DNA from 3 places in the Acinetobacter sp. DMC2 genome. Region 3 is predicted to be linked to each of the others. Evidence: predicted binding sites of a transcription regulator. Region 3 holds the regulator's gene; each other region holds the start of a gene.
What was found. Region 3 encodes PhoB, which activates phosphate uptake and scavenging genes when phosphate is short. Its sites were predicted from a motif close to TGTCATNAANCTGTCATAA; they were not measured.

Region 1 (7,223 bases), on a different contig from region 3:
CAGGACTCGCTCGTGAAGGATTTGTTCCTTTTGCGACCACCTATGCCGTGTTTGCATCACGCCGTGCCTATGACTTTATTTGTATGGCGATTGCAGAAGATAACCTCAATGTCAAAATTGTGGCAGCACTTCCGGGGTTAACTACGGGCTACGGCCCAAGCCATCAGGCAACGGATGATATTGCGATTTTTCGCGCTATGCCGAACTTGATGGTTATCGATCCATGTGACGCCTTGGAAATCGAACAAGCGATTCCTCAAATTGCTGCTCATAATGGCCCTGTATATATGCGTCTATTGCGTGGGCAGGTTCCATTAGTACTCGATAAATACAACTACCAGTTTAAATTGAGTAAGGCACAGGTGATTAAACCGGGTAAAGACTTACTCATCATTTCCACTGGTTTATTGACCATGCGTGCGCTTGAGGCAGCCGAAGAGCTTGAAAAAGAGGGCATTGAGGTTTCAGTGTTGCATGTACCGACCATTAAACCTTTAGATGAACAAACCATTTTGGATGAAGTCGCCAAAGGTGGCCGACCTGTTTTAACTGCCGAAAATCACTCAGTCATTGGCGGCTTAGGCGAAGCTGTCGGGTCCTTACTCCTAAGAAATGGACAACATCTCCGTTTTGACATGATTGGTTTACCAGATGCATTTTTAGATGCAGGAGCATTACCCACTTTGCATGATCGCTATGGTATTTCAACTGAAGCAGTTAAAGAGAAGATTAAGGCACATTTGAAGTAAAAAGATTAAATTTTCAAATTGAAAAGGGCGTGATGGAATTTCCTTCACGCCCTCTTTTTTAAACAGGGTTATTTAATAACTTAAGCAATCGAATCATCTAAATTCGGCCCTAACCAGCGTTTTGCCTCATCAAGTGTCCAACCTTTACGTTTTGCATAATCTTCAAGTTGGTCTTGAGAGATTTTACCTACGTTAAAGTATTCACTTTGTGGATGAGAATAATAGAAACCACTTACAGAAGATGGTGGCATCATTGCAAAGTGTTCAGTCAGTTTAGTACCGATTTTGTTGGTAGAGTCTAACCAGTCGAACAACACTGCTTTTTCAGAGTGCTCTGGGCAAGCAGGGTAACCTGGTGCAGGGCGAATACCGACATATTTCTCTTTAATCAGTTCTTCATTGGTGAGCTGTTCATCCGCTTTATAGCCCCAGAACTCTTTACGAATGCGTTCGTGTAAATGTTCAGCAAAAGCTTCGGCAAAACGGTCGGCTAGTGATTGAACTAAAATTGCAGAGTAGTCATCACCTTTGGCTTTGTATTCATTTGCCAGTTCTTCTGCACCAAAAATCGATACAGTGAATCCGCCTAAGTAATCTTGTTGCTCACGGTCAGTACGAATGTAATCTGCCAAAGACAAGTTTGGTTTACCTGTGACTTTGTCAGATTGTTGACGTAAGTGTTCAAAAGTATGCGTAACATTTTGACCCGCTTCATCAAATACGCTGACGGTGTCCGCATCAGTGCGCTGAGCGGGGAACATACCAAATACAGCACGTGCATCAAAAAGGTTGTTGTCGATAATATCTTTCAACATTGCTTGAGCTTGGTTGTACAAATCTGTTGCAGCTTCACCAACCACTTCATCTTCTAAAATTTTCGGGAACTTACCTGCCAAGCTCCAAGAAATGAAGAATGGTGTCCAGTCAAAATATTCTACAAGTGTTGCAAGTGGGTAATTGGTTAAGACCTGTGTTCCCAAAAGATTTGGTTTTGCCGGAACATAACTCTCATCAATTTTAAAGCCATTTTGAACAGACTCTGCATAAGTTAGCTTGGCAGCTTTAGGCTGTTTGTTGGCTAAGCGCTCACGAATTTTGAGATATTCAGCACGGTGCTCTGCAATAAAGTTTCCACGCATTTCTTTTGAAAGCAGGGTAGTTGCAACACCCACCGCACGTGATGCATCGGCAACATAAATCACCGCATCGTTTTGGTACTGAGGATCAATTTTTACTGCTGTATGTGCTTTTGAAGTTGTTGCACCACCAATCAATAAAGGAATGTTAAAACCTTTACGTTGCATCTCTTTTGCAACAAATACCATTTCATCTAAAGATGGGGTAATCAGACCTGATAACCCGATGATGTCACATTTTTCATCAATTGCAGTTTGTAAGATTTTCTCGCAAGGCACCATCACGCCAAGGTCAACAATGTCGTAACCATTACAGCCCAGTACAACACCCACAATATTTTTACCAATATCGTGCACGTCGCCCTTAACCGTTGCCATCAGGACTTTACCTTTAGATTGGCTACCTGTTTTTTCAGCTTCAATGTACGGGTTGAGCCAAGCCACAGCTTGCTTCATAACACGTGCAGATTTCACAACCTGTGGTAAGAACATTTTGCCTGAACCGAACAAGTCACCAACAACGTTCATACCGTCCATCAAAGCGCCTTCGATTACATCTAAAGGACGTTTGGCTTTTAGACGGGCTTCTTCGGTATCTTCATCGATGTATGTGGTAATACCTTTGACTAATGCATATTCAAGACGTTTTTCTACAGGTTCGTTACGCCATTCAAGGTTTTCTGCTTCGCGTTGAGCACCACTATGTCCACGGAACTTTTCAGCCACTTCAAGTAGTTTTTCGGTCGCAAGTTGACCAGATTCACCTTGGTTCTGGTTTAAAACAACATCTTCAACTGCATCTTTGAGTTCTTTTGGAATATCGTCATAAATGGCCATTTGACCGGCATTTACAATCCCCATGGTCATGCCTTGTTTGATGGCATGGTACAAGAACACAGAGTGAATCGCTTCACGAACAGGCTCATTTCCACGGAACGAGAATGAAACGTTCGATACACCACCAGAAATCATGGCGTGAGGCAAGTTCTGTTTAATCCAACCTGTGGCTTCAATAAAATCGACGCCATAGTTATTGTGTTCTTCAATACCAGTTGCCACCGCAAACACGTTCGGGTCAAAAATAATATCTTCAGCAGGGAAGCCTACATCGTTAACCAAAACGTCATAAGAACGTTTACAGATTTCGCGTTTACGCTCAGCAGTGTCGGCCTGACCAGTTTCGTCAAAGGCCATCACAATAATTGCAGCACCATATTGTCGACACAGGCGAGCTTTTTCGACAAACTCGTCATAACCTTCTTTTAACGAAATCGAGTTAACAACCGGTTTACCTTGTACACATTTTAAGCCAGCTTCAATGATTTCCCATTTTGATGAGTCAATCATGATAGGCACACGTGAAATATCTGGCTCAGAGGCTACAAGGTTTAAGAAATGTACCATCGCATTTTGCGAATCGAGCATCCCTTCATCCATGTTAATGTCGATAATCTGAGCGCCAGCTTCCACTTGTTGCTGTGCAACTTCCAAAGCTTCTGCAAAGTTTTCTTCACGAATTAAGCGTAAGAATTTTTTTGAACCAGTAACGTTAGTACGTTCACCCACGTTAACGAACAATGAGTCATCATAAATATTAAATGGTTCTAAACCACTTAAGCGGCAAGCTGGCTTAGTTTCAGGAATTTGACGTGGTGCAATGTCTTTTACAGCATTGGCAATAGCACGAATATGGTCTGGTGTCGTACCACAGCAACCGCCGGTAATATTGATCAAACCACTTTCTGCAAATTCTTTTAAGAAGGCCGCAGTTTGTTCAGGTGTTTCATCATATTCACCAAATGCGTTTGGTAAGCCAGCATTTGGATGAGCAGAAATAAAAGTATCAGCAACATCAGACACGGTTTTAACGTGAGGACGCATAGCATCTGCACCAAGTGCACAGTTAAAACCAATTGAAAGTAAGTCACCATGGCGTACAGAGTTCCAGAACGCTTCGGCAGTTTGACCTGTTAAGGTACGGCCTGAGGCATCGGTAATGGTCCCTGAAATCATGAGTGGTAATTCATGACCAATTTGCTTAAAGACTTCTTTCACCGCAAAAATTGCAGCTTTACAGTTTAATGTATCAAAAACGGTTTCAATCAGAATGATATCTGCACCGCCTTCAATCAGCGCATGAGTTGCCTCAATATAGTTTTCTTTTAGTTCATCAAAAGTAATGTTACGAAAGGCAGGGTCATTTACATTCGGTGAAATTGAACAGGTACGCGATGTTGGACCGAGTACACCTGCCACAAAACGCGGTTTATCTGGAGTTGAATATTTTTCACAAGCTGCTTTAGCTAAACGTGCTGCTTCACGGTTAATCTCTGGAACAAGATCTTCCATGTGGTAGTCAGACATGGAAACACGTGTGCCGTTAAAGCTGTTTGTTTCAATAATGTCTGCGCCTGCATCAAGATAAGCTTCATGAATACCTTGAATGATTTCGGGTTGAGTCAGCACAAGAAGGTCATTGTTACCTTTTAGGTCATGTGCCCAATCGGCAAAACGCTCACCACGGTAGTCGGCTTCTTCTAGTTTATGGCGTTGAATCATGGTACCCATCGCACCATCAATAATCAGAATGCGTTTGGCAAGAAGCGCTTTTAGGGTGGCAAGCGTGGACATATAAAACCCCGATATTGTACAAATTTAAAAATGCGGCGCTATTGTAACAGAATAGTTGCGCATTTGATGAGCTATAACGACCCGTCATTCACTTGTAATAGATTCATTAAAAAACGGCTTTTATGACAAATGAAGACTGTTTTTTCATCAAATATTCATAAAATGATCATGATATTGAAATATTTCATCTCCAATATTCCGTTTTATGACAATTGTTCTGTTTAAAAAACAAGCATTCGAGTGATTTTTTATATATTTTTGCTTTAAAAATAGTCATAAATAAGGAAGATGTAAATTGATTTAAATTATTGTATTTTAATAAAAAAATAAATTTTATAGAGGAAAGGTGCATCAAATGAGGTCAAAATATGAAAAATTGACTTCATCAGGCGCTGCTTTGTCATATAATTGTCATAATTTAATTTAAGAATACAGAGGATTTTTTTATCCTCTTACCGTCTGCATGAATTCTAATCTACCCCCTGTTTCGGATTCAAAACTTGCGGCAAACCTGCAAGTCAAATCGACGAATGTGCATGTCCCGACACCTAAGTTTTTTATGCCGGTGTTTCTGACGATTATTGTTGCAACACTTATTTATATTGGATTTCAGGTGAGTGCTGATTTAGCACATGTACCACCTTTGAGTCTTTATTCGGTTATCCTTTTATCTACTGCACTCTTGATTGCTTTAGGCTTTGAGTTTGTAAATGGCTTCCACGATACTGCAAATGCAGTAGCAACAGTGATTTACACCAATGCTTTACCTGCACCAGTTGCAGTCATGTGGGCAGGTTTTTGTAATTTTCTTGGGGTAATGGTTGCAAGCGGCGCAGTCGCTTACGGCATTATTGCATTGTTGCCTGTTGAACTGATTATGAACATGGGTAGCGGTGCAGGTTTCGCAATGGTTTTTGCGCTCCTTATTGCTGCAATTCTCTGGAACTTAGGTACTTGGTTCTTGGGTATTCCTGCTTCTAGTTCTCATACCTTGATTGGTTCAATCTTGGGTGTGGGCATTATGAACCATCTGTTGAGTGCATCGACTGGCGTAACCACCAGTGGTGTTGATATGGATCAGGTGATTAAAGTCGGTAAGGCATTATTATTTTCGCCTTTAATTGGTTTTGCTTTTGCAGCGATTGTTTTCTTGTTGGTTAAAACTGTTTTTAAACGCCAATTAGAATTATTCCAACCGCCAGAAGGTAATAAACCACCACCAGCAATCATTCGTGCAATTTTAATCTTTACCTGTACAGGTGTAAGTTTTGCACATGGTTCTAATGACGGTCAAAAAGGTATGGGTCTCATCATGCTGATTTTGGTTGGTCTGGTGCCGTTGGCTTATTCATTAAATAAAAACCTTGATACACAACAAGTTCAATCATTCCATCAGCTTTCTTCTCAAACTGCCGTATTTTTGAATCAAAATCAGCCAGAATTAACCGATGAAAAAGCGCGTGTTATTCTGACTAAATATATTCAAACTAAAGAGCAAACTCCAGAAGTAGTGCCTGCATTGGCAAGCATGACTGACCACTTGGGTGAGCGAGTTTCTAGCTATAACAACTTAAAAGACATTCCAGAAGCTGCAATTAGCGAAATTCGTAATGACATGTATTTAAGTACAACCTCGTTTAAGCGTTTGGATAAAGCGAATGCATTACCAAAAATGGATCAGTCACAAGAAAAACTTGTGAAAGAATACCGTAGTAGCTTAGATTCATTCTTACAATACATTCCAACTTGGGTGAAAGTAGCAGTTGCTTTGGCACTTGGCTTAGGCACCATGGTAGGTTGGAAACGTATTGTTGTGACTGTAGGTGAGCGTATTGGTAAGCATCATATGACTTATGGTCAGGGGATGTCTGCTGAGCTTGTAGCAATGAGTACAATTGCTGCTGCTGATGGTTTAGGTATGCCTGTTTCAACAACACACGTTTTAAATAGTGCTGTTGCAGGTACCATGGTCGCGAATAGATCAGGCTTAAACTTCAATACAGTTAAAACAATTTTATCTGCATGGGTATTTACACTTCCTGCAACAATCTGTTTATCAGGCGGTTTGTACTGGTTATTCTTACAGTTTGTATAAAAGCATTTAAAACATTAAAGCCACTGTACACAGTGGCTTTTTTATTTGTTTCTTTTTTAAGTTCAGTCTATTTTCATGTACATTCAATTATAAATTAACAAGTCGTTATAGAGCATTAAGCAGCTTTAAAAGCTGGGCTTAAAACTTTGATATCAGGATAGATTATGGATGCTGTTAAAATAGATCAGCTAAAACAACAATTCCCACTTATTGAGACACTGCAAGCCTATCAAGAGATATTTTGGTTTACACCTCATCGCTATCCTTTAATAGAAGCTTTAGAAAAAGTTGGACTCACAGCAGACGATGTAAGTGACGCGGAAGCAAGGCTAGCGCGTTTTGCGCCTTATTTAGCAAAAGTGTTTCCTGAAACTCAAGCACAACATGGAAAAATTGAATCAGATATCGTAGAAATTGCTCATATGCAACAAGCACTTTCTTCAACACAAAAAGTGCAAATGAGTGGAGCATTCTGGCTAAAAAAAGATAGTCATTTACCTATTTCTGGTTCAATTAAAGCGCGTGGTGGTATTTATGAAGTCTTGGCTCACGCTGAAAAATTGGCTATTGAGGCAGGGCTTCTCAAGTTTGAAGACGATTACACTAAACTCG
Region 2 (7,223 bases), on a different contig from region 3:
TTCCTTTGACTTAAATCAGGCACGAGTCGGCGTTGTCGTTGATCAGTCTTCACCGCAGATCAATCAGGCTTTAGCTGGTTTAAATGGTTCACGATATTTAACAAGTCAAGAGTTTCATAATTTACCAGAAGCAGAGCAGGCCATTCGAGATGGCGAAATTGATGCCATTTTGCATTTTCCTTCAGATTTTGCCAGTCAGGCACAGCAAGGTAATGCCAAGGTTCAACTATTATTAAATGGGACATCTACCACCATAGCAACAGCCTTAGAAGGTTATGTTGCAGGTGCTTTAGCTACAGCACCGTCTATACAGTTTGACCGTAGCCCAATATTAGCAACGTCAAGCGCCGTTAATATTGAACAAAGAATATGGTTTAACGAATCTGGTAACAGTACTTGGTTTTTAGTCCCTGGCTTAATGGTGCTCATTTTAACTTTAATTGGTGCATTTTTAACTGGTTTACTTATTGCCCGTGAAAGGGAAAGGGGAACTCTAGAAGCTTTATTTGTTACGCCTGTACGGCCATTTGAAATTGTATTAGCAAAACTGATTCCCTATGTGGTGGTTGGCATGATTGATATCATGATCTGTCTTGTTGCTGCATATTTTATTTTTGAAGTGCCTATGCGCGGTTCATTATTCTCAATTTTATCTGCTTCATTTCTCTATTTAATCGTCTCGTTATTACTTGGTTTAACTATATCAGGCTTTGCTCAAAGTCAGTTTCAGGCGAGTCAAATTGCCTTATTGGCAAGTTTTATGCCAGCGCTGATGCTTTCTGGATTTGTTTTTGATACCCGTAACTTACCTTTGGTTGTACAAATTATTAGCCAGTTGCTTCCAGCTACACATTTTATGATTTTAATTAAAACCTTATTTATGGGAGGTGATGATTGGAAGTTATGGTTTAAAGAATGCGGTTTTCTGTTGGGATATATCATTGTTTTGATATGTGCTGTGAACTTTTCACTGAAAAAACGGTTGAGATAAAGTTATGTGGCAGCAACTAATCGCTTGGCTAAAACACTTAAGTTTTTTGGTCAAAAAAGAATTTTTAACCATTTTTAGTGACCCTGCAAATAGAGTCATTTTATTTGTACCAGCCCTCATGCAAGCGCTTTTATTTGGTTATGCTGCCACTTATGATGTTAACCGTGTGGATTATGCAATTTTAGACCAGAGCAATGGGCAGGTTTCACATGAACTCATCTCAAAACTAGATGGCTCTGGTATTTTTAAGCGAGTTGCAACACTTGAATATACTGGTCAAATCAAACAGGTCATTGATAACCGTCAGGCATTGGCTGTGATTACGATACCACCAGACTTTGAGATCAAATTAAATAATAACCAGAGCTCTCCTGTACAGGTGATTGTTGATGGTAGGAACTCATCAACTGCGGTCGTGGCAGGTTCATATCTAAATAAAATTATTGGTCAGTTTAATCAGCAAAAATTTAACTCAGCTTTGCCCATTAGCCTTGAAACAAGAACATGGTATAACCCAAATCAAGAGTCTCGATGGAGCCTAATGCCTTCATTAATTGCGGCACTAAGTATGATGCAGACATTACTGCTATCGGCTTTATCAGTTGCGCGTGAACGAGAGCAAGGTACTTTTGATCAGTTATTAGTGACACCATATACACCATTACAAATTATGATTGGTAAAGCCTTACCACCAATTTTTGTAGGGCTGATGCAATCGACCATTATTTTATTGATCATTTTATTCTGGTTTAAAATTCCTATGAATGGCTCTATTGGACTGCTTTATTTTGGTTTGTTGAGTTTTAATGTAGCTGTCGTTGGGGTAGGTTTATCTATTTCAGCATTATCTTTAAATATGCAACAGGCCATGCTTTTTACGTTTTTATTGATTATGCCTTTAATGTTGCTTTCAGGTTTATTAACTCCTGTAGAAAACATGCCGGAAGCATTACAAATAGCAACGTACGCAAATCCATTGAGGTTTGGAATTAACTTAGTACAACGAGTTTATTTGGAAGGTGCAGGCTTTGCACAAGTCAAATTCAACTTTATTCCAATGATCATACTTGGACTGGTCACTTTACCTTTGGCAGCTTGGCTATTTAGAAACAGATTATCTTAATTAAAAAGCCCCATTTTAGGGGCTTTAAAACTTATTTAAGCACGTACGATCAGCTCGTAACCCGTATATTTACGGATATTAATAACACCAATATCAAAGATTAAATATTGCCCTTTAATACCTTGTAATACACCACGAATTTTTGGTGTTTTATCTAGGTTTAGAGACTTAATTTTTTCAGGATATTGTTCAACTGGATAAACAAACTCACGTGGCAATTCATCTTCTAATAATTCAACAGTTTCGTTAAATTCAAGATTTTGGCTAAATTCCTCACGAATAGTTTGAATTTTAGGTGCAAACTCTTCGATTAACTGATCACGTTGTTCAACCATATTTAAAGGTTCAGCTTCGCCTTTAAGGAGTTTACGCCAATCAGTTTTGTCAGCAACTAAAGAACCAAACATAGTTTCAAGTTGACCAGATAAACGGCGTGATCCAACCTTTAAAATAGGTAGGGCTTGGGTTGCCCCTTGATCTAACCAACGACCTGGCATATGACTAACGCGAGTAATACCCACTTTTAAAGCACTCGAATTTGCCAAATACACAATATGCGGTTGGAAACAAACATTGTGTGCAAAATCATCTTCACGACATGTACCTAAATGATAGTGGCATGTTTCAGGTTTCATAATGCATAGGTCACATTCTGCTTTAGTTTTAAAGCATTTAAAGCAGTGGCCTTGAGAATAAGACTTTGGTGTTTTAGTGCCACAAGAAGTGCAATAAATATTACCTGTCCATTCGATTTCTAGTTCTTGTCCTAAATTAAAAGGAAGATCAATTTCTGAACGGTCTAATACAAATTTGTATTCAACATTTGCCTTGGTTGTCTGTTGATCAGTTACACTAGCATCTTTTAGGCCTGCATGCATTTTATGGCAAATGCCTTGTAGTTCCATAAAGTTTAAACTCACATCTTTCAATTAAGGGTTGCAGTTATGGCTGAACAAAATGTCATCACTTCTATGCTAGACGATTTATCAAACGAACAGCCCATTCATACTGCACTTTGTATTGGCCAGAAAATTGACCAGAATAACGCAATTCAATGGCACTATTTTACCGTAACTGAGCTTTTAAGTCTGCCTTTTACTCAGCGTTATGATTTGGGTTTTGTATTGTTTGATACAGATGAAATGCAGAACATAACTGAAGTACAAAAATCACAATTATTAGTGAAGCTAAGAGATTTATTAGCAAAACGAATTGTTGTGGTAAGTAAACGCAGTGATGAAAAGTTATTACGCTCTTTAGGTTTTACGCAACTCATTGATAAAACTTCACATGATAGTGATTTTGCTTTATGGCAATTTAACATCTTGACCTATAAGCATGTTCCAGATTGGTTTAATTCAAAGTTTTGGGCGAACCCGGAAAACTGGAATAAATTTCGCTGGTAAGAGACCACGAAATCTCTTTCAAAATTTAACAATTTGGCTTTTGCTGTCTTAACAAGAATCCGCGTATGCTCATGTGTAAACCATACATAAGAGTTTTACATGACAAATTTAAGCAACATTGTTGAAGTTTTGGCTCAGCAAGCTTTAGGTGGAAACCAACAAGCGTCAGGCCAAGGTGGTTTAGGTGGAATTTTAGGTTCAGTACTCGGACAAATGGGGGGCAATACTTCTTCTGGTGCACAAGGCGGTCTTGGAGGAGTACTAGGTTCTGTATTAGGTCAAGTGACTGGAAATAATAACGCACCTCAAGCAGGTGGTGGCGTACAAAGTTTATTAATTGCAGTTGTACCTTTAATCTTAGGTTGGGTTCAACAACAAGGTGGTTTGCAGGCTGCTTTAGAAAAGTTAAAAGGTGCGGGTTTAGGTAACCAAGTTCAAAGCTGGGTTGATCCAAATCAAAGTAATAGTGAAGTTCCTACCCAGCAATTACAAAGTTTATTTAACCCAGCAGATATTGAGCAAGTTGCCCAGCAGGCTCAAGCGCCAAAAGAGCAAGTTTACGGTGCAATTGCTTCAGTCTTACCTCAAGTCATTGACTCATTAACACCTCAGGGTGATAGTACCGACCATCAAGAAGCAAACCAAGACATTCAAAACGTCATGAATCTTGTAAGTGGTTTCTTAAAGTAAGCTACAAAGTTAAAAAAAGCCGATAATTTGTATATCGGCTTTTTTAATCTGAACAATAAAATAAAAGGGCATTAGCCCTTTTATTTTAGATATGAATCAAAGATAACTAATTAGAAGTTATATTCGATACCAGTACCTACAACAGTTTGCTTGTCGTCATCATTCAACCAGTCGCGTTTTTGTTGAGCAACGATACCGTAGAAGCGAGCTTGTTTATTGATTTGGTAATCAAGACCTAAACCGTACAAATCAATTTTACGATCTGCTTGACCACTTACTTGTGTTTCAGCAGAAGCATATTCTGCTTTCACTTTAAGTTTAGTGTTAGGAATTTTATAAGCAGCTGTTACTGCATATGCTTGTTCCTCTAAACCACGGTAAGCTTTACCAGCTTTATCGATTGAACCATCTGATTTATATGATTGACCATATGCAGTCAATTCATCAGTAGGTTCAGCGTGTTGCCATAAAGCACCTACAACAAAACCTGATTTTGCGATGTCATAAGAACCAGTTACACGGTAAGCATCTGTATAAACATCTTTCAGACCGTAAGCCGCATATTTACCTTTAATACCAAAGTCACCAGCAGCAGCTACTGCTAAACCAAGGTCTTTGTTTTCATAGCCAAGTGCAGTAGACACAGAGTCAAAGCTGTCATTCTTGCTGTCTTTACCAGTTTCACCTTGTTTGCTGTCAGAGGTGCTTTCACCAGTCTGAGCCATAATGTTGAAAGTTAAACCAGCTAATAATTTAGGGTCTAGTTCAAAACCAACTACGTTATCTAAGCGGTTTTCACCGTACATGATATTGGTAATATCTAAACGTGTATCGTCATTAAAGATGTCTTGGTTACCACCAGCAGCAGTCTTAAAGTAAGAGTCGTATTTACCTACTTTTAAAGTACCAACACCTTCAGTTTTTAAACCGATGAAACGGTTACGAGCGCTCAGGTCAGTATCAGAACCTGAACCATCAGTAGAAATTGCCCATTCAGCTAAATAAACAGCAGATAACTTGTCAGTTAATTTCTCTTCGCCTTTTACCCCAATGCGAGAAGAGTTTGAGTTAACTTCGGTAACATCACTTTTACCATCGAAATTTTTATTATCAACTTGGTTAATAGAAACATTTAGTTTGCCATACAAAGTTGGCGCTGCTTGCACCGCGTTCATGCTCAAAGTTGCAACTGCGGCAGCGAGTAGCAATTTCTTCATTGAGATTTCTCCAAAAGGTATTTAAAAATGGCGTATGCCTAGTTAACTATTTATTTTGTAGTTGACTTATGTACAAAAAGTTACAAAAGCTCACCAACTTGCTAAGCAGTATCGGCAAACTTTGTGACAGGGGCGTGAAAAATAAATGACAGTTTTATGACGATTAAAATTTAGAAATAAATTAATTATTTTAGGTTTTTATAGTTTTTAGACGAAAAAAAGCGGAGTAAAAACTCCGCTTTAATAGATTAAAAATCAAAGAGCTGCTTTAATTTTCTCAGCTAAAGCTTTGATTTTTTCTTGATCGCCTAACTCTACAGCATGTCTTCCAAGTTGATGCACATTTGTAGGAATAAGGTGAAAATGAACATGCGGCACAGTTTGTCCTGCCGCTGCTCCAGAAAGTTGCATCAAGACGATACCTTCCAAATTGAGAGCTTTTTCCATTGCTTTCGCAATTTTCTGAACAATTTGGATGGTATATGCAGCTGCTTCAGGGGGTAAATCAAGTAGCGTTACAGCAGGTGTTTTTGGAATAACTAATGTATGACCATCGGCTTGAGGCATAATATCCATAAAAGCTAGAACTTGATCATCTTCATAGATTTTTATCGCTGGAAGTTCATTGCGTAAAATTTTTGCGAAGATATTTTGATCATCGTATGCCATGTATTATTCCTTTAAAATTATTTACATTTCAATTCTTTCTGACGCTCTTTAATAGCATCAAGACGTTGTTGCTCTTTGTCAGAAAACTTTGGTTTTGTCGTATGACAGTTTTCATTACCATATTTTTCTTTAGCATCAGGATCTTTGAAACAAAAGCCTTTTGATGCATAAATCAAATTATAGTCGTCTTGCAATTTCTGACATTCTTGCTCAGGCGTTGCAGCTTGAACGCTTAAACCAGCAATGCTCACCATGCCAGTAAAGACTGCAACCATAAATTTATTCATGAGCGTTTCCTCAGTTAAAGGTATGAACCTGTACTCAATATAAGGTTTATTACCAATATTTCAATGATTATTAATTACTCAAATGTCATTTTGGGTGATAATTTGTTCATAGAATAAATAAAAACATTAGATATCAATAATTTATAAAAATCAAATAAAAACATAAACTTAAGATAAATTATATATATTTTTTTAGAATTTGATTCTTTTTAATTCACTTTTAACTTTTATAGGTGATATGAAAATATGCTTCTGATTGAGGTCATCAGATATAAAACTTTTAGAAAAAGATGAGATCTTATAGCCTTTTCATTTGCTAAATAGACAAATGAAGTTTGAAATTAGGTCAATGAAAAAGGGGATGAGCAATGACATTATCAAAAACACAAAACGTGATAATTATCACAGTTTTTGTTTTTAGGATTAAGTGGAATTCACTGGGCCCATTTTAATTTAGACGGAAATGGGCTTTTTCTTTTAAGCTGTAAAATATAAGCACGTTAAAAGTAATCTTATTTTACACTTCAATTGAAAGATGTATTGATTTTGCATGTTTTAACTTCTATTATATGGTCCTTAAATTGCTGCGTTTGATAGTTTTTTATTTTTGTAACCCATTTCTAAAATTGAGATGGGTTTTTTTATTTAAGTTATTTCGAAATATATTAATTTAACCCCATTCTTACGAGTTATATTTGGCTATATGTTTAATTAGTGTGATACGTTTCGCATACAACTTTCACTTTTACTATTGTGGTTACTTTTTAGTCTAATCTACTTACATATAGCAATGTTGTATTCATCATACTTCCTTAAAGGATCTGATGATTCATCGGAGAC
Region 3 (7,223 bases):
GTAATGCAAATCCAGAACCAAGTGTGGCAGCTTTCTTCCCGATTGTATTATTGGGTGCGCAAGCAGCAGATCCAAGCATCGTTCCTGAAAAGCTGGTAAGTCCTGAAATGAACACCGTACTGACTCAAGCGCGCAGTCGTTGTTTATCTGAACTTCAATCTGACTTGAAGAAATCTCCTTCTAGCATATTTCGGTCTGATGCTGATTTAAAACCTCTTTTGGCTTATCTAAAACAACAGTCTATTGAAAATATGGTGCCTACTGTACCGTTAATGATTGTTCAAGGTTCTAAAGATCATTTAGTCGACCCTAGAGGGACATCAGCTTATTACCAACAGTTATGTAAATTAAAAAAACCAACTATCTATCAAACAATTGATGGCGGAGATCACCGTGACGCACTGCGTCAAAGTAATACTTTTGCCACTAGTTTTTTAAATATCCTAGAGAAAAATCAGACGAAATCTTATTGTTCGAATTTTAAGTAACTTAGCTTAAATATTACAAAAAAGCCGACTTTTCATCAGTCGGCTTTTTATATATGCGGGGGCAACTTTAGGTCATGTTATAGAGTCTTTCTTTTGGAAAAACTGCGGTAAATGTTGATCCTTCGTTTTCTTTAGACTGTACATCTAAATACGCGCCGTGTTGCATCAACACGTGTTTTACAATCGCAAGACCTAAACCAGTTCCACCTGTTTGACGACTACGATCGCTGTCTACGCGGTAGAAGCGCTCAGTTAGTCGTGGCAAATGTTTAGGGTTAATTCCAATACCTGTGTCTTGTACACTAAAGTACGCATGTTCACCGTCATCATGCCAGCCAATGGTAATTGTTCCACCTTTTGGCGTGTACTTAATGGCATTGGTAATTAAGTTACTAAATGCACTAGCAATTTCCATGTCAGAACCAATCAGGTCACAGTGGCTATCAATGTGTAAATTGAGCGTGTGTCCATAATCGGCATTGTAGGCCTGAGCGTCATCAAAGAGTTGACTCATTAAACTCGGCATTTCAATAATCTGATTTTTTGCAATTTTTTTATTATTTTCTAAATTCGATAACAGCAGTAAGTCATTCACCAAAGCATTCATACGCTTAGTTTGAGACTGCATCTGATCAAAAGCACGTTTCCAGCGCGGACTAATATCTTCCTGATCGGTAAATGTCTCGATATAACCGCTCAGTACGGTTAAAGGGGTTCGAAGTTCATGAGAAATATTATCGACGAAGTCTTTACGCATTTGCTCAAGGTTGTGCATACGAGTCACGTCGTAAGCCACCAATAAGCGACTTTCTCCACCAAATCTTGTGAGTTTAACTTGTACATATCGGTCATCATCAAAATTTGAGTGAAGCTTAATCCCATCGGGTGCTTGATCAATATTGTTAAAATATTCAATAAAGGTTGGCTGACGTAAAATCGTTAATAGATTTCGGCCGCGGTCGAGAGGACTGATTCCTAACAAACGTTCGGCAGCAGGGTTCCACCACTCGATTTGATGTTGGTCATCAATTAAAACAACGGCTTCAGCAAGCGCAACCAAAGAGGACTGTGCACGGTCAATTAAACCGACCATTTCGGCCTGTACAATTCGTTCTTGGCGCTGAGCACGGTAGACATTAAATAATAATGCCCCCCAAATCCCATTCAGATTTGGAGGAACGTCATAAGGTTTATTCGCAATCCAGTCATTGACCAGATATAAAGAACGCAACTGGAGTGTAAAAAACACCACGAAGGCGATAAAAATACAGCTCCAGAAATACCCAACGCCTAAACCGACTAAACCGGCAATAATTAGAAAAAATAATAAGAGCCGTAAATCTTGTTTGGCAAACGTCCATAAACTACTGTAGCGAGAAAGTTTTTGTTCACGTACCTGTTCGGGGACGGGGTAGGGTTCATACATAAATCTTGGTTAACCTGCGGCTAAATCTGCACGTGTTGAGAAACGGTAGCCAGTTCCACGCACAGTCTGAACAAATCGGTCAACACCAAAAGGTTCTAAAACTTTACGCAAACGGCGAATGTGCACATCGATAGTGCGGTCTTCAATATATACATTACCGCCCCATACCTGATCGAGCAACTGGGCACGTGTATATGCACGCTCTGGATGGGTCATAAAAAATGCAAGTAAGCGATATTCAGTTGGACCCATATCTAAAATGCTGTTGCCAAAGCTAACACGTTGGCTTACAGGATCAAGAATTAAGCCATTGGCATCAATGGTTTTTTCGCCACTTAATGCATTAGCACGACGCAGAACTGCCTTGATACGTGAAACCAGTTCACGTGTTGAAAAAGGCTTAGTCATGTAGTCATCTGCACCTGCGTCAAGACCTTGTACTTTGTGGTCTTCTTCTCCGCGAGCAGTCAACATAATCACTGGAATTTCTGCTAAGTTCTCATCGCGTTTTAAGCGGCGACATAAATCGACACCACTTACGCCTCCAGGTAACATCCAATCAAGCAAGATAAGCGCCGGACGTTGGTCGACGATAATTTGATGAGCCTGTTTGGCATCTTCTGCCTGTAAACACTGAAAGCCTGCCATGTCCAAAGAAGTATGGATCATTTCGCGAATAGGAAGCTCATCATCGACAATTAAAATATAGTCATCTTTCACAGCGCAATATCCTATAGATTTAACGGTGAACCGTTTTGTAGTTATGACAGGCTTATTACAAAGATTAATTATGACAATTTCATTGCAGAAAAGTCTATAAAATTAAATTTAGCAATAATTTGTGACAAAACCAAGGCAAAGGTATGACCAAATTGTGACATGAAGATTTTAATTTTCTTAAAATCATTCAATAGGTTATCACTTGAATAGCTTAACTGGTTTCGCACATTTATGGCTGTCAAAAAACTTTAATATTATTTTGAAACTTGCGCTAATAAAGATAAGAAAACGATACGGCATGCGGTTAAAACCTGCTCAAGAGACTGTTCAAACCCTCCCATGACCCATCGAATCGCAATTTGAGTGACGTATCCATTCAAACCAGTTGCGATTAAAGAAAGCTCATTTTCGTGGTGTTGAATTTGCGGCATGGTCAGCATAACAAAGGCTTGAATCATGCGATCAAATTGCGCAAGTGTTTCTTGAATAGTGGCCTGATTATGTAACTCTTGTACCAAAACTGCGTCGACATAGACAATACGAGCTAATCTTGGGTCGTCTTTTAATGTTGTCAGCAGTGCTCTTAAACCAGCATCGACCATTTTTTCTGGATCGGGGGTAGCTTTAATCACGGCTTGCATTAAGTTCTGCTGTAATTCTTCAATCATTTTTAAAAAGATTGTTTGGAATAAATCTTCACTCTTTTTAAATGATTCATAAAAATAACGTTCTGTGAGTTTTGCCTCTTGGCATACATCTTTTACCGTCACGGAAAAAAAACCGAGTGTTCCGTAGGTCGCAATACCTGCTTCAATCAATTTTTCACGGCGCGCCTCTTTACGTTCAGATAGAGATAACCCTTTGAACTGACGTTCTTTACTCACACTTTTTGTTTTCTTTTTACTGGTTGAGTCGTTAGTCGCCATAAATAAGTCGTTTCCTAAAGATTGGTTTCCTAATTTATAGGTTTTGGCCAAATATACTCACTATGATAAAGCCCTCAGAAGAATTGTGCCATTCTATCTGAAATTACAGTGTACTATATTGACAATGGATATTGTCAAAATTATATTGAAGATGTCTGAACTGCACATGCAATGAACCGGTTGTGCAAATATCGAAAAACAAAGGATGGACAATGAAAAATTTTAAAAACAAAGTCGCTGCAATTACGGGCGCAGGTTCTGGCATTGGGCAACAGTTAGCAATTCTTTTGGCAAAACAGGGCTGCCATCTTTCGTTGAGTGATATTAATGAAAAAGGATTACAACAAACTGTCGAGCTTTTAAAACCGTACAGCAATATTACGGTTACTACCAAAAAGCTTGATGTGTCGGATCGTGAAGCGGTAAAGCAGTGGGCGCAAGAAACTGTGCAAGATCACGGTTCTGTTAACCTGATTTTTAACAATGCGGGTGTCGCGTTAGGCTCAACTGTTGAAGGTGCGACCTACGAAGATTTAGAGTGGATCGTTGGGATTAACTTCTGGGGTGTCGTGTACGGTACTAAAGAGTTTTTACCGTTCATTAAGCAAACTCAAGATGGCCATATTATTAACATCTCAAGCTTATTTGGTCTGACTGCTCAACCGACTCAATCTGGTTATAACGCGACTAAATTTGCTGTACGTGGTTTTACTGAATCATTACGCCAAGAGTTAGATATTGAAAAAAGTGGCGTAAGCTCTTTGTGTGTACATCCGGGCGGAATCCGCACCAATATTGCTAAATCTGCAAAAATGAGTGATAGCTTGAATAGTTTGGGTATGGACCCGACTAAGTCAATTCAAAACTTTGACAAGCTACTACGTACTCCACCTGAAGAAGCAGCTCGTCAAATTTTACAAGCGGTATTAAAAAATAAACGCCGTTTATTGATTGGCAGTGATGCAAAAATTCTTGATGCATTCCAGCGTTTATTCCCAACGGGATATCAACGTGCTTCAACCATTGTGACCAAATTAATGAAATAATTTTTTAACGTAAAAAAGCCATCAAATGATGGCTTTTTTATGTGGTTTAGTTCGTTCTAAATAAGAACTTTGATCTTCTTTTTCTTCCAGATAAATTGGTAATACAAGCCTTGAATAATACATAAACTAACAAATGCCAAGGCATAGGCAACCCAGATTCCTTTAAGGCCCCATATTGAGCTAAACCAGTAAGCACATGGAATTTCAATAAATAAAATAGCAGAAATATTAAGTAGCATTGGAACAGTCACGGTTCCACTGGCACGCATGATCGATGCAAAAATGGCACCTGCACCAAAGAATAAAATTGCCCAAAGTACAATAAATAAAAGTTGCTGCCCTAACACCACCACAGTTGGGTCGGTAATAAACAAAGCCATTAAATATTTTGAAAATAGATAGCCGAGTGCAATTAAGGTACCTGTAAATAAAAAGTTCATTCCCAAAGCTGTGCGGGTTACTCGTGCTAACAGATCAGATTTGCCAGCACCAATCGCTTGTGCTGCAAAAATTGAAGCCGCAATTGAGATTGATAAGGCAGGGAACTGAATGTAGTTGAGCACCTGATTCACTGCACCATAGGCTGCTGTCGCATGTGATCCATAACGGTTAACTAACCCAACAATAACCAAGCCAGCCATTGAGGTGGTAATCATTTGAATGCCGGTTGGGACGCCTAAGCGCAAAATGATTTTGCTCAGTTCTGGATTATGACGGATATGTTGCAGAAGCTGACGATTCGGCCGAAGTGGATGATTTTTCTTGTTCAGATAAATTGCAAGAAAAATTAATATTGCGATATAACTAATAATTGATGCTATGGCAGGTGCAATAATTCCTAGAGCAGGGAAGCCAAAATAACCTTTAAGTAGAATTGGTGTAATAATTACGCCGATGACACTGGTTAAAGCCAACGCAAGTAAAGGCGTGGTACTGTCGCCTACACCACGTAAAATTGAGGTATAAATAATATAAACAAACAGAAGCGGGCTACCCGCCAGCATCCATTGCACATAAGGCAAAGCAAGATGCATTACCTTAGGGTCAGTACCCAATAACTCTAAAATATCGTGGGCAAAAAACACACCGATAATCGCAGTAATTACCCCACCAATCAGAGTCATAAATAGGGTAGAACCGACCACACTTTGGACTTTCTCTATATTTTGTGCACCCCACGCTTGCCCTACTAAAACAGTAGTACCCGTTGAAATCCCGATAATAAAAGCGAGAAGCAAGAATAAAATAGGGAAATATACAGAAACTGCTGCAATTGCATCTACTCCCATCATTTGGCCAACAAAGATGGTGTTAATCGTCCCCGACAAGTTTTGCAAAATATTGGTTGCAATGAGAGGCAGTAAGAAAACAAAAAATGTTTTCCATAGATTTTGCTGGTGAATTAAAGACTGTCTTGGTGGCATGTGTTCTCCATCGCCCATCTCTTTGATGAGCGGGGCAGACATTCAACTTAGCATATTTAGGTGAAATTTCTTGTAGTGTTTTACTATGCTAAGTTTCTAAATTTATTAACATTCATTCAAGATTTCTCCTGCTTTTTGCAATGTCTCATCATTTTTAGCAAAGCAGAAGCGAATCAGGCGTAAAGACTCGGGCGCTTGCTGGTAGAAAACTGAAACAGGAATAGCCACAATTTTATGTTGCTCGGCAAGAAACTGGCACATTTCTACATCGTTTAAGTCAGGTCTAATCTGACTGTAATCAAGATTTTGGAAATATGTCCCTTGAGATGGTTTTAGTAAAAAACGGCTATTGTGAATTGCCTGATTAAAACGATCTCGCTTAGTTTGGTAAAACTGTGAAAGCTCTTGAATATGTTCCGGATGTTGCTGCATATATTGCGCTAGAGCAATCTGACAAGGTGTCGTGCCACAGAAATTCGCATATTGGTAAATCTGGCGGAATAAACGCATTAACTCAGGTGAAGCGACGCAATAACCTGTTTTCCAGCCCGTCACATGAAAGGTTTTCCCAAAAGATCCAATCACAAAACTACGCTCTCTGAGTTCTGGAAAATGCAATGCACTAAAGTGTTGCTGACCATCAAAGACTAAGTGTTCATAGACTTCATCAGATAAAACCACAATGTTTTTATCTTGAATCAGTGCAATCAGTTCTAACCAATCCTGTTTTGCCCAGATGGTACCTGTTGGATTATGGGGAGTATTCACCACAATCATACGGGTTTTGTCATTAATCAAATCTTTAACGTGTTGCCAGTTCACCTTAAAGTCAGGTGCCTCAAGTGCAATATGAACAGCTTTACCACCTGCTAACTGCACAGAAGGGCCGTAGCTGTCATAACTTGGGTCAAAAATAATGACTTCATCACCTGCATTGATGCATGCCTGTATGGCACAAAAAATTGCAATGGTTGCGCCGGGAGTAATCGTGATTTGCGTTATAGGGTCAAGTTGAAGTTGGTCACGCTGCTGAAATTGTAAAGCGAGTTGCTCGCGTAAACCGAGAATACCATCGCCGGGTGGATATTGATTATGCCCAGCTAAAGTCGCCTGAGATAAAGCTTCCAGTAAGGCTTGTGGTGCCGGAAAATCTGGGAAGCCTTGTGACAGGTTGAGAGCACCTAAACGATGTG

Region 1: ACT53H_RS05525 (inorganic phosphate transporter) is a predicted target of PhoB. The motif match lies at 4,915-4,933, and genes of this name have one in related genera.
Region 2: ACT53H_RS07765 (porin) is a predicted target of PhoB. The motif match lies at 5,571-5,589, and genes of this name have one in related genera.

Annotation. Positions count from the first base shown of each region.
Region 1 covers NZ_JBQUYP010000002.1:249,252-256,474, reverse strand. The annotation lists gene ACT53H_RS05535 (transketolase family protein) at 1-749, shown strand, start outside; gene metH (methionine synthase) at 830-4,516, opposite strand; gene ACT53H_RS05525 (inorganic phosphate transporter) at 4,980-6,611, shown strand; gene ACT53H_RS05520 (D-serine ammonia-lyase) at 6,776-7,223, shown strand, end outside.
Region 2 covers NZ_JBQUYP010000003.1:199,760-206,982, forward strand. The annotation lists gene ACT53H_RS07740 (ABC transporter permease) at 1-991, shown strand, start outside; gene ACT53H_RS07745 (ABC transporter permease) at 996-2,114, shown strand; gene ACT53H_RS07750 (DUF2797 domain-containing protein) at 2,150-3,019, opposite strand; gene ACT53H_RS07755 (DUF6231 family protein) at 3,059-3,520, shown strand; gene ACT53H_RS07760 (YidB family protein) at 3,620-4,210, shown strand; gene ACT53H_RS07765 (porin) at 4,321-5,427, opposite strand; gene ACT53H_RS07770 (HIT family protein) at 5,683-6,096, opposite strand; gene ACT53H_RS07775 (YARHG domain-containing protein) at 6,114-6,383, opposite strand.
Region 3 covers NZ_JBQUYP010000005.1:345,166-352,388, reverse strand. The annotation lists gene ACT53H_RS12990 (alpha/beta fold hydrolase) at 1-488, shown strand, start outside; gene phoR (phosphate regulon sensor histidine kinase PhoR) at 556-1,914, opposite strand; gene phoB (phosphate regulon transcriptional regulator PhoB) at 1,924-2,634, opposite strand; gene ACT53H_RS12975 (TetR/AcrR family transcriptional regulator) at 2,889-3,560, opposite strand; gene ACT53H_RS12970 (SDR family NAD(P)-dependent oxidoreductase) at 3,773-4,606, shown strand; gene ACT53H_RS12965 (MATE family efflux transporter) at 4,663-6,030, opposite strand; gene ACT53H_RS12960 (pyridoxal phosphate-dependent aminotransferase) at 6,136-7,223, opposite strand, start outside.